Regions from separate parts of the Rummeliibacillus sp. GQ308 genome, predicted to be linked through region 2. Evidence: predicted binding sites of a transcription regulator. Region 2 holds the regulator's gene; each other region holds the start of a gene.

Region 1 (3,280 bases), on a different contig from region 2:
AGACTATACATTTTATAAAGAATAATGTAGAACATCATATCATGAGTCAGGAGATGGTAACACAACAGCTTGATGGTTTCATTAAGGGATTAGGACCATGTGATTCCAAAAAGGGTCTGGAATATGCAAGCTATTTGTTAAGCGAATTAAGCGAATCGAACCCCAAATACTTCATTATCGAGGCGCTTTTAACACCGTTTCGTAAAGCTTTCGCCAAAACAACTCATGCAGCGGAAGCAAGGGAAATCGCCAACTATATTTGGCGGCTTGTCCGAATTGAACAGAACGACGAACAATTTTGAAACCAAGCAGTTCATTCATTTACCATTGGATGGACTGCTTGGTTTTAGTATTGTCTAATCTTGCATGAGGTACACGTTTTTTTAATTCCAAACAGTTATTTTCAAACGAATAACCGAAATTCTGGTACATCTGCCCTGACATTCTTCTCTCTTATGAATATGCAATATAAGAGGGGAGGTGGAATAGTTGTTTAAGAACAATCGCGAGGAGTTATACAGCCTTTCAAATCAATTTATTGAAATATTCATAGCGGATATTTTTTCAAAAAACAAAGTCAATATGGATGAAATTAGATCAAAGGTATCAGATGATCAACGTGAAAAGCTTAAAAAAACCGTAGATCAACTAAAAGTACAGGTGGAGGAGTTCATCAACTCAAACAACACCAAAAGTATTACTGAAAAAGAACCTAAAGAACAGCCTTCAAGCCCACTAAGAGAAAAGCTGAAGCAGGCAAAAACAGAAAATGAGGATACAGAAAAATAAAATTTTATCCCTCACCCGTGTTCTTTGTCTATACAAAAACTAAGGTGAAAGCATCTACTATAAAAGATGAAAGGAGGGGTGAAAATGAGTGAATATGAGAATTCTAATAAGTGGTCTGCAATGGACTCAAGCATGGACCACCCATGTGACCCATGCCACAATAATAATGAGGACATAAATAACAATGCTACTGAAGTTGCGGATATTGACCAATCTTCAAATGAGATTATTATTATTCGTGACTCATGTGATATTACCGTTGAAACAACTGATACTCAGGTAGCTGTTTCGCTTCAGGCAGCTTTACAAGTTGCCATTGCTATCGTAGTTAATATTACAATCGCAGATAGTTCCCGTGCAGAAACGGTGACACAAGAGCTATTACAAAGAGCACAAATTCGTCAAGCAAATCGCCAAAAACTTGTCATCGTTAACTCCCGCTCTGTAAATGTAACAACAACAGATACAGACGTTGCAATTTCCCTACAATTACTACTTCAAATTCTAGTAGCTCTCGTTGCCCAATTAGATATTCTTTAAATAATAGCACCCTACTTCCTATATAAAATAAAAAGGCTGCAACCAGAGTTAGACTATGGTTGCAGCCTTTTTTAATTCATTATTTTAGCTCGTTGCGTTCCATAATATGGTCAATCAAGCCGTAATCTTTCGCTTGTTCAGCGCTCATGTAATTATCACGATCTGTATCGCGCGCAATAACCTCAATTGGTTGGCCAGTGCGTTCAGATAAGATTGCATTTAATTTTTCGCGTGTTTTAAGAATATGTTTCGCAGCAATTTCAATTTCAGTTGCTTGCCCTTGTGCTCCACCTAAAGGTTGGTGAATCATCACTTCGCAGTTTGGCAATGCATAGCGCTTGCCTTTAGCCCCTGCTGTTAGCAAGAATGAGCCCATAGATGCGCACATACCCATACCAACTGTTTGGACATCTGGTTTAATGAATTGCATTGTGTCATAGATTGCCATGCCTGCAGTAACGCTTCCGCCTGGAGAATTGATATAAAGGAAGATATCTTTCTCAGGGTCTTCAGCTTCTAAGAATAGCAATTGTGAAACGATTGAGTTTGACACATTGTCGTCGATTGCACTGCCTAGCATGATGATACGGTCTTTCAATAAACGTGAATAAATATCGTAGGCACGTTCACCGCGGTTTGTTTGTTCAATAACTGTAGGTATTAAGTTCATAAGAAATAGCCTCCTCAATTAAAAAATAGAATACATAATGACATTTGCTGAGCTTCTTCTTCAGCTGTACCATTATATTACACATTATGGTCAACAAAGGTCAAATGTTACGATTGTTTTTTTCCTCTATTGATATTTGTTTGTTTTATCTGTATAATAAAACAGTCGTTAAGTATATATGCCCTCGTAGTTTAACGGATAAAACATAAGATTCCGGTTCTTAGGCTGGGGGTTCGATTCCCTCCGAGGGCGTTATTGAAATCCTCTTAAGCGTTGCTGCCAACTTTGGCGGGCAGCGTTTTTTATTTCTCCACTTATGTCTATTGTAGCTAAAAAGGAAGAAACAAAAACAACGCACAAATCCAAGAAATGAGGATCTGTGCAATAAGGGAGAACTATACTATTTATACCCAATTCGGTATAAAAAAAATCACCTCTATTCATTTTTTGCGAATAGAGGCTTTTTCAATAGTTGATAGTGTTACTCTTCAACTTCAATAAGTTGGACTAGATTAGAAAGAGCTTGATCCTCATCATCTCCGCTTGCGCTTAAAATAACAGGTGTTCCATGTGCTAGCGCCAAACTCATAATGCCCATTATACTTTTGGCATTTACTTTCTTATCGTCTTTTTGCAAGAAAATATCAGCTGCATGGCGGTTTGCTTCTTGAACAAATAAAGCGGCTTGCCTTGCTTGCAAACCTGATTTCAAATTTACTTTTGCCTGTTGTTCTACCATTCAATCATCCAATCCTTCCAGTAAGCTTATTTTATACTTTCGCTGTCTCGCCGCCTCTAAGTGAGTCTGCAATCGCATCAATCTTACGCAAACGATGGTTGACACCTGATTTGCTGACTGTGCCTGTCGAGACCATTTCCCCTAGCTCTTTTAGTGTCACATCTTGATACTCTACTCGAAGCCTAGCAATCTCCTGAAGTTTTTCAGGCAATTGATCGATCCCGATTGCTTGATCAATAAAGCGTATGTTTTCCACTTGTCTAATAGCAGCACCGATTGTTTTATTTAAATTGGCTGTTTCACAATTCACTAGACGATTCACGCTATTGCGCATATCTCTAACAATCCGAACATCCTCAAATTTCAACATCGCTTGATGAGCTCCCACTAGACTTAGAAAATCGGAAATTTTCTCTGCTTCCTTCAAATATGTGACAAAGCCCTTTTTCCGTTCGATTGTCTTGGCATTCAGTTCGAAGACATTCATCAGTTCCATCAATGCATCACCGTGCTCTTTATAAAGAGAATACACCTCTAAATGA
Region 2 (3,280 bases):
GATTTCTTTTTGAATAATTTGCTCGGCTACACTTTGTAGATCCAAAATAATATCTTCTTCTGGCTTGCCAAGGGTGATTTGGTTAGAAATTTGATAATAATTCCCGAGAGCTTCGGTACCTTCTCCGTATATTCCTCTTACAACCATCCCTAAACGAGCCATTGTATTCATCAGCGTTCCCATTTGGTTAGTCGCAGTGAGAGCAGGTAAATGCATCATCACTGATGCTCGAAGTCCTGTACCTGTGTTTGTTGGACAGCTTGTAAGGTAGCCAAATGAATCATCGAAAGCATATGATAGCTTTCTTTCTAAAAGCCGGTCCACTTCATCAGCCAACTGATAAGCTTTATCCAATTGCAGGCCTGGTTGTAAGCTTTGTATGCGGATATGGTCTTCTTCATTTACCATGATGCTAATTGTTTCATCATCCGACACTAAGATAGAGCCTGTTTTTGTTTTATTTGCTAATTGCGGGCTAATCAAATGCTTCTCTACCAAAACCTGACGCTTAAGAGAGGGCATATCATGGAGTGAGAAATAAGAGAATGGCATATCAAATTTCTGATCTCCATCAATCAATGCATTCGATACCATTTTGTCAATTTGCAATGCTTCATCTTCTGAGAATGCCCGAGGAAACCGAAATCCATTGATATTTCTTGCCAAGCGAATTCTTGTACTCATGACAATATCGCCGAATGTACTATCCCCTCTCATCCATATAGGAGGTTTACTTTGCAGAAAGTGGTCAATGTTCATCTCTTTTCTCACCTCCTCCATTCAATTTGTTTTCAAGCAATTTAACCTCATCACGAATTTCCGCGGCGTCTTCAAAACGTTCCTCTTCCACTGCTGTTTTCATATCTTGTCGCAGCGCTTCAATTTGGCGTTTTGTCTGATAGCTCTCATTAATGGATCCAGGAACCTTGCCTATATGTTCTGTAGCGCCATTATGAAGCCGTTTTAATACCTGTGGCAAAAAATCTTTAAACGTCTCATAACATGTTGGACAATTGAATTTCCCTTCTTCGAGAAATTGTCTATATGTCATGCCGCATTGTGGACAGCTTTCATTTTGCACTTTACTTTGTGGCTTCTTGATAGGCACATCCTGTACTGACCAGCTTGGCGTACCGAATAAATTTGAAAATAGTTTTTGCATGGCATTGGAACTATCACCAGGTTCAAGATTCACGTGAAAGTGATCTAGCTGCTTATTGCATACATCACAAAAGTGCCTTGTTATCTTATTGCCGTTTTTCATCTGTGTGACTGTAATTGTAGCAGGCCGCTGTTTACAATTTTCACATATCATCTTTAACACCTCTTTGCATTTGCTGGTCGTATTTCACCGCTAGTAACATCGCCCTCATAATGCGCGCTCGTAGTTCATCGCGTAAAGGTAAATGGAGGGACAATACTGAACGGTCTAGTGCCGCTATCATCATCCTTGCTTCTCTTTGCGTTATTACATCTTCATCAATTAACCGAAAAATAAAGTCCTGTGCAGACGACTGTGTGATAGAATCACCAATTTGATGCATAATCTCTTCAATCAACTCGGTCCCTGAGCTTGCTCTAACACGTAAAATCCGTATATAGCCACCCCCGCCTCGCTTACTTTCAACGATATACCCTCGCTCGGCTGTAAACCTTGTATTGATGACATAATTGATTTGGGAAGGTACACATTGAAATTTGTCTGCAATTTCACTTCGTTTGATTTCAATATGACCTTTACCACCTAATTCAATAATCTCTTTTAAATACCCTTCAATAATGTCTGAGATATTCCGCATTTTTATTCCACCTCACTCGCTTCACTGACTTTGACTAACTTTGACTTTATTATATGTGCCATCAAAAAATGATGCAAATATTTTGCTTAACCTGGAAAATCGTTATTCATTCTCCTAATATACACAAAAAACATACTGCTATATGCAGTATGTTCATAAGTTTTTGGATTAAATCCACTTTCTAACAATAGGATATTCCCAATGGCTTCCCTGAAGTGCTTTGACGATACCGATAATCGGGATAATAACGCCCATGATACCGACAATAACAATTAGAGGAATGCCAATAATCGCAAGGAATATCGTTAAGGTAAGGATGCCTCCAACTGTAACGAGCAGCCACATAACGAATTGGAACAGCAGCGCTTGGATTGATAAACGTTTTATTTCTTCATCTCTAATAAACACAAAAATAAGAATCGGGACTAAACATGGGGCAAAAAAGGCGCTCGCATGCAAAATAACTTTTAACCCTTTATTCTCCATCTTGTTATTCACTCACTTTCAATATCTATTTTTACTTAACTTAATTTACGTATTACATTAAATATAGTTTCACTTTTTTATACCTCCCTTATATGAGGAATTTCTCCTTTCTGGCATTGTTTACATATTTGTGAGAGGATAAATATACGAATATTGTTGAAATGAGGGTTTGAGATGATTCGGACGCTTGGTATCACTAATGATCAACAACTCTTAGCTGATTTTTCGCTCGAAGAGATTAAAACCGGCAAGTTTATATGGTATTGGGTCGATTTTGAATCGCCTACCACAGAAGAAAATAGATTACTTAGCAGCTTTTTTCATTTTCACCCCTTAGCCATCGAGGATTGTTTAATGAGACTACAACGGCCTAAACTGGATTATTACGAGGGGTACCATTTTCTTGTTGCTCATAAAATAAATAAAGAAACATTTGAAGGGGAAGAGGTCAATTTATTTGTAGCTCCAGACTTTATTGTCACCTATCATCACTCACCTGCCCCCGAGTTTGCCATCGTGAGAGAACGAATTGAAGAAATGCCAGCTTCCTGGGAGCGCGGATCCCTGTATATTGCCTATCAAGTACTTGATAAAATTGTTGATGGTTACTTTCCGTTAGTATATGACATCGAAGATCATTTAAATGAAATAGATGATGAAATCGGTTTTAAGAGTACGACAAAATCAATGAAATATGTATTTGATCTAAGGAGCGATTTGCTTCATATTCGTCGCATCGTTTTGCCAATGCGCGATTTACTTTATCGAATTTTAAATTCCTATCGCTTCCGCTTGAATGACCAGGAACGGGCTTACTTTATGGATATACACGACCATTTGATTAAGCTGACAGAAATGGTGGAATCGAATCGGGAACTGACAGCAGACATGCGAGATAGCCATATGTCGATAAACTCGAGCCGGATGAATGGCATTATGATGATTTTGACTATTATTTCTTCCATATTCATACCGCTGACATTTATTGCGGGTGT
Region 3 (3,280 bases), on a different contig from region 2:
GAACCAATAGGCTTGTTCGGATCTTGAATGCCAGCTCTTGCACGCCATACAGCTTCCGTCACCAATCTTACCGCATCGTCTTGCCCTACTACACGTTCATGCAATGTGTCTTTTAGATGCAATAGCTTTTCGCGTTCACCTTCTACTAATTTAGTCACAGGAATACCCGTCCATCTTGAAACGATTGATGCAATCTCTTCCGCTGTTACATCTTCCCGTAACAAACGGCTTTCATCATCAGTTTGCAAAGATTTTTCAAGCGATTGCAGTTCTTTTTCTAATTCTGGAATTTTGCCATGGCGCAAAACGGCAGCTTTGTTAAGATCATATTGATTCTCTGCATCCTCTAATTCTCTACGATAGCGGTTTAATGTTTCCCGTTTTTCTTGGATAGCTTGCAGTGCATTTTTTTCTGACTCCCACTGCTCTTTCATATTTTTAGATGATGCTTTTAATTGATCTAACTCTTCGCGTAAAGCTATAAGCCGTTTTTTGCTTGCTTCGTCTTTTTCTTTTTGTAACGCTTGTTCTTCAATCTCTAGTTGCATTTGGCGACGTGTTACTTCATCTAGCTCTTGTGGCATTGAATCGATTTCAGTACGAATCATCGCACAAGCTTCATCGACTAAATCAATCGCTTTATCTGGTAAGAAGCGCTCTGTTAAATAACGATTAGACAATTCTGCTGCCGCTACAATCGCTCTATCATGAATTTTTACGGCATGATGCAATTCAAAGCTTTCCTTTAAACCACGTAAAATGGAAATAGTATCTTCTACTGATGGCTCTCGCACGAGTACTTGTTGGAAGCGACGTTCAAGCGCCGGATCTTTTTCAATATACATGCGATATTCATCAAGCGTTGTCGCGCCAATACAATGTAATTCACCGCGTGCAAGCATTGGTTTAAGCATATTGCCTGCATCCATTGCTCCGTCTGTTTTTCCTGCGCCAACAATAGTATGAATTTCATCAATGAATAAAATAATACGGCCTTCACTTTCTTTGACTTCTTTCAAGACACCCTTTAACCGTTCTTCAAATTGGCCACGGTAGCTCGCACCAGCCACTAATGCACTCATATCAAGCTCATATATGAGATGATCCTTTAATCCTTCAGGTACATCTTTTTTTACAATACGCTGTGCAAGGCCCTCAACAATAGCTGTTTTCCCTACCCCAGGTTCACCAATTAATACTGGGTTATTTTTCGTTTTACGGGACAATATTCTAATAACATTCCGAATTTCTTGGTCTCGACCAATGACAGGATCCATCTTTCCTTTTTTCACTTCTTCTACTAAATTCCGTCCAAATTGTTCTAATGGGCTTTTTTGCTCTTCGTTATTCATTTGCATTTGCATTCAAATCAGCTCCCTTTGACCATTACTGACCTTATGTTGATTTTATTATATTCTTCTCTATCTTTAATGTAAAGTAATATGTTTGACCTTATTTGACTAAATAATAATTACCATTATTTACTGTATTCACATGACTATCATTCTAACTACGCTGTGTTATAATGAGAAAAATAGATTACGCGAAGGATGGGATAGGTATTGGCAGATTTGGATCATTTTGAACCGCTTCCACAAAAGATACGGAAAATCTTTGAAGAACATGGTTCATTGATTAAATTTCCTAAGAGTAGCCATATTTGCATCGAGGGAGAGCCAGTTAAAGATCTTTTCTTTATCGTAGCTGGGAAAGTGGTTGTATCGAAAGAAACTGCAGGAGGCAAAGAATTGTCGCTCCGAATTTGTGGTAGTGATGATTGCATTGGTGAAGGAATTGTTTTTAGCACATCTGGTTTTTATCCACTGAGTGCGAAAACATTGGAAGCCTCTCAAATTCTTACATTAGATGCAGGCCTTTTCGAAATACTTTTAGCTCAAGAACCTGATTTGTTAATTGAGTATATTAAATGGCTGCAGCTTCAAAATTTAAAAACCCAAACGAAGCTGCGTGATTTGCTGCTATTTGGCAAGAAAGGTGCGCTATATTCCACTATCATTCGTTTATCCAATACGTACGGTGAAAAAATAGAAAATGGTGACATTCTAATTAACTATCCATTAACAAACACTACGCTAGCAAATTTGTGTGCTACAAGCCGTGAAGTAATCAATCGTACGCTGCATGAATTAAAGAATTTAGACGTCATTTCTTTTGATAAAGGATTGATTACCGTCCATCAATTAAACTATTTAAAAGATCAATGTGAATGTGATAACTGCCCTATTAGCGTCTGTCGTATTGACTAATGCTCTATCTTCTATGTATACCCTACTGTCATGAATATATTCGGAATGCTTATATAAAAAATCAGTGAAGAACTAGTTCTCCACTGATTTTTAATTTTTATCGAATACCTAATGCCATTTTTGCGTAGCGTGACATCTTATCTTTAGACCAAGGCGGATTCCAGACAACATTGACATCTACATCTTTTACTTCTGGAATTTCAAATAAAGCTGTACGGATTTGATCCACAATCACTGGTCCCAGTGGGCAACCCATAGAAGTAAGTGTCATTGTGATGACGCATAGTCCTTCTTCAGACATATCCACGTCATAGACTAAACCTAAATTGACGATATCTATACCCAGTTCTGGGTCAATAACATTTTCAAGTGCACCTAGAATATTTTCTTTTAAATCTGCATCCATGGTTTTATCCCCTTTCTTCATATTGTTCCCTAATCATATCATCCCTAAATCACTATGCCAAATGGTCAGCAAGGAAAGCAGTCCCTGCAAGCATCCCTGCACGAGATACTTTGTGGCCAGAAGACGAATCAACCATAAACGCCAAATCTTCTGGATGATCCTGATAATAATCTTTTTGAAGTAGTTTATAAAATTCATGCGTAGGCTTAAATGGTACCATTTGGTCCTTTTTGCCATGCCAAAAGAATACAGGGCGACCTAACAGACCTTCTGGTTCTTTACTTAAGTCAAAACGACTAAGCGTTTTATACATTCTCTCTAACTCTTCGTCATTCAACGGAATTTTAAACCCTTTTTCTTCAATGCCGGCAATTTGTTCCTTCGCTAATTCTACATAAGCTGGAGAGCCCATCATAACAGCCGCGGTTTTGATCCACGGATATACTTTCAATGCGCCAAGCGTCACAATGCCACCCATTGAGGTTCCAGAAAGGCCAATTTCACCTTCTTTTGCCAACCCTTTTTCTAGCAGCTGGTTGCGTAAAAATTGTACTTCTTCGATAGAAGTTAAAACAATTTCCCAAAAACGAAGACTCAACTGAACTTC

The links. The regulator CtsR, encoded in region 2, represses protease genes until heat stress. The targets are predictions, from matches to a motif close to ATGGTCAATAAAGGTCAAACA.
Region 1: the regulator CtsR is predicted to act here: its motif matches at 2,086-2,106, upstream of clpP (ATP-dependent Clp endopeptidase proteolytic subunit ClpP).
Region 3: the regulator CtsR is predicted to act here: its motif matches at 1,444-1,464, upstream of AC6CHJ_RS02790 (ATP-dependent Clp protease ATP-binding subunit).

Annotation. Positions count from the first base shown of each region.
Region 1 is NZ_JCAXDQ010000002.1:119,057-122,336, reverse strand. Features, by position in the region: gene AC6CHJ_RS11800 (TetR/AcrR family transcriptional regulator) at 1-302, shown strand, start outside; gene AC6CHJ_RS11795 (hypothetical protein) at 490-789, shown strand; gene AC6CHJ_RS11790 (spore coat protein) at 874-1,329, shown strand; gene clpP (ATP-dependent Clp endopeptidase proteolytic subunit ClpP) at 1,409-1,999, opposite strand; tRNA gene AC6CHJ_RS11780 (tRNA-Arg) at 2,180-2,251, shown strand; gene AC6CHJ_RS11775 (HPr family phosphocarrier protein) at 2,481-2,738, opposite strand; gene whiA (DNA-binding protein WhiA) at 2,770-3,280, opposite strand, start outside.
Region 2 is NZ_JCAXDQ010000004.1:65,445-68,724, forward strand. Features, by position in the region: gene mcsB (protein-arginine kinase McsB) at 1-759, opposite strand, end outside; gene AC6CHJ_RS13815 (UvrB/UvrC motif-containing protein) at 749-1,315, opposite strand; gene AC6CHJ_RS13820 (CtsR family transcriptional regulator) at 1,305-1,799, opposite strand; gene AC6CHJ_RS13825 (magnetosome magnetite crystal formation protein family) at 1,968-2,285, opposite strand; gene corA (magnesium/cobalt transporter CorA) at 2,460-3,280, shown strand, end outside.
Region 3 is NZ_JCAXDQ010000001.1:598,829-602,108, reverse strand. Features, by position in the region: gene AC6CHJ_RS02790 (ATP-dependent Clp protease ATP-binding subunit) at 1-1,364, opposite strand, end outside; gene AC6CHJ_RS02785 (Crp/Fnr family transcriptional regulator) at 1,563-2,267, shown strand; gene AC6CHJ_RS02780 (metal-sulfur cluster assembly factor) at 2,365-2,673, opposite strand; gene AC6CHJ_RS02775 (prolyl oligopeptidase family serine peptidase) at 2,726-3,280, opposite strand, start outside.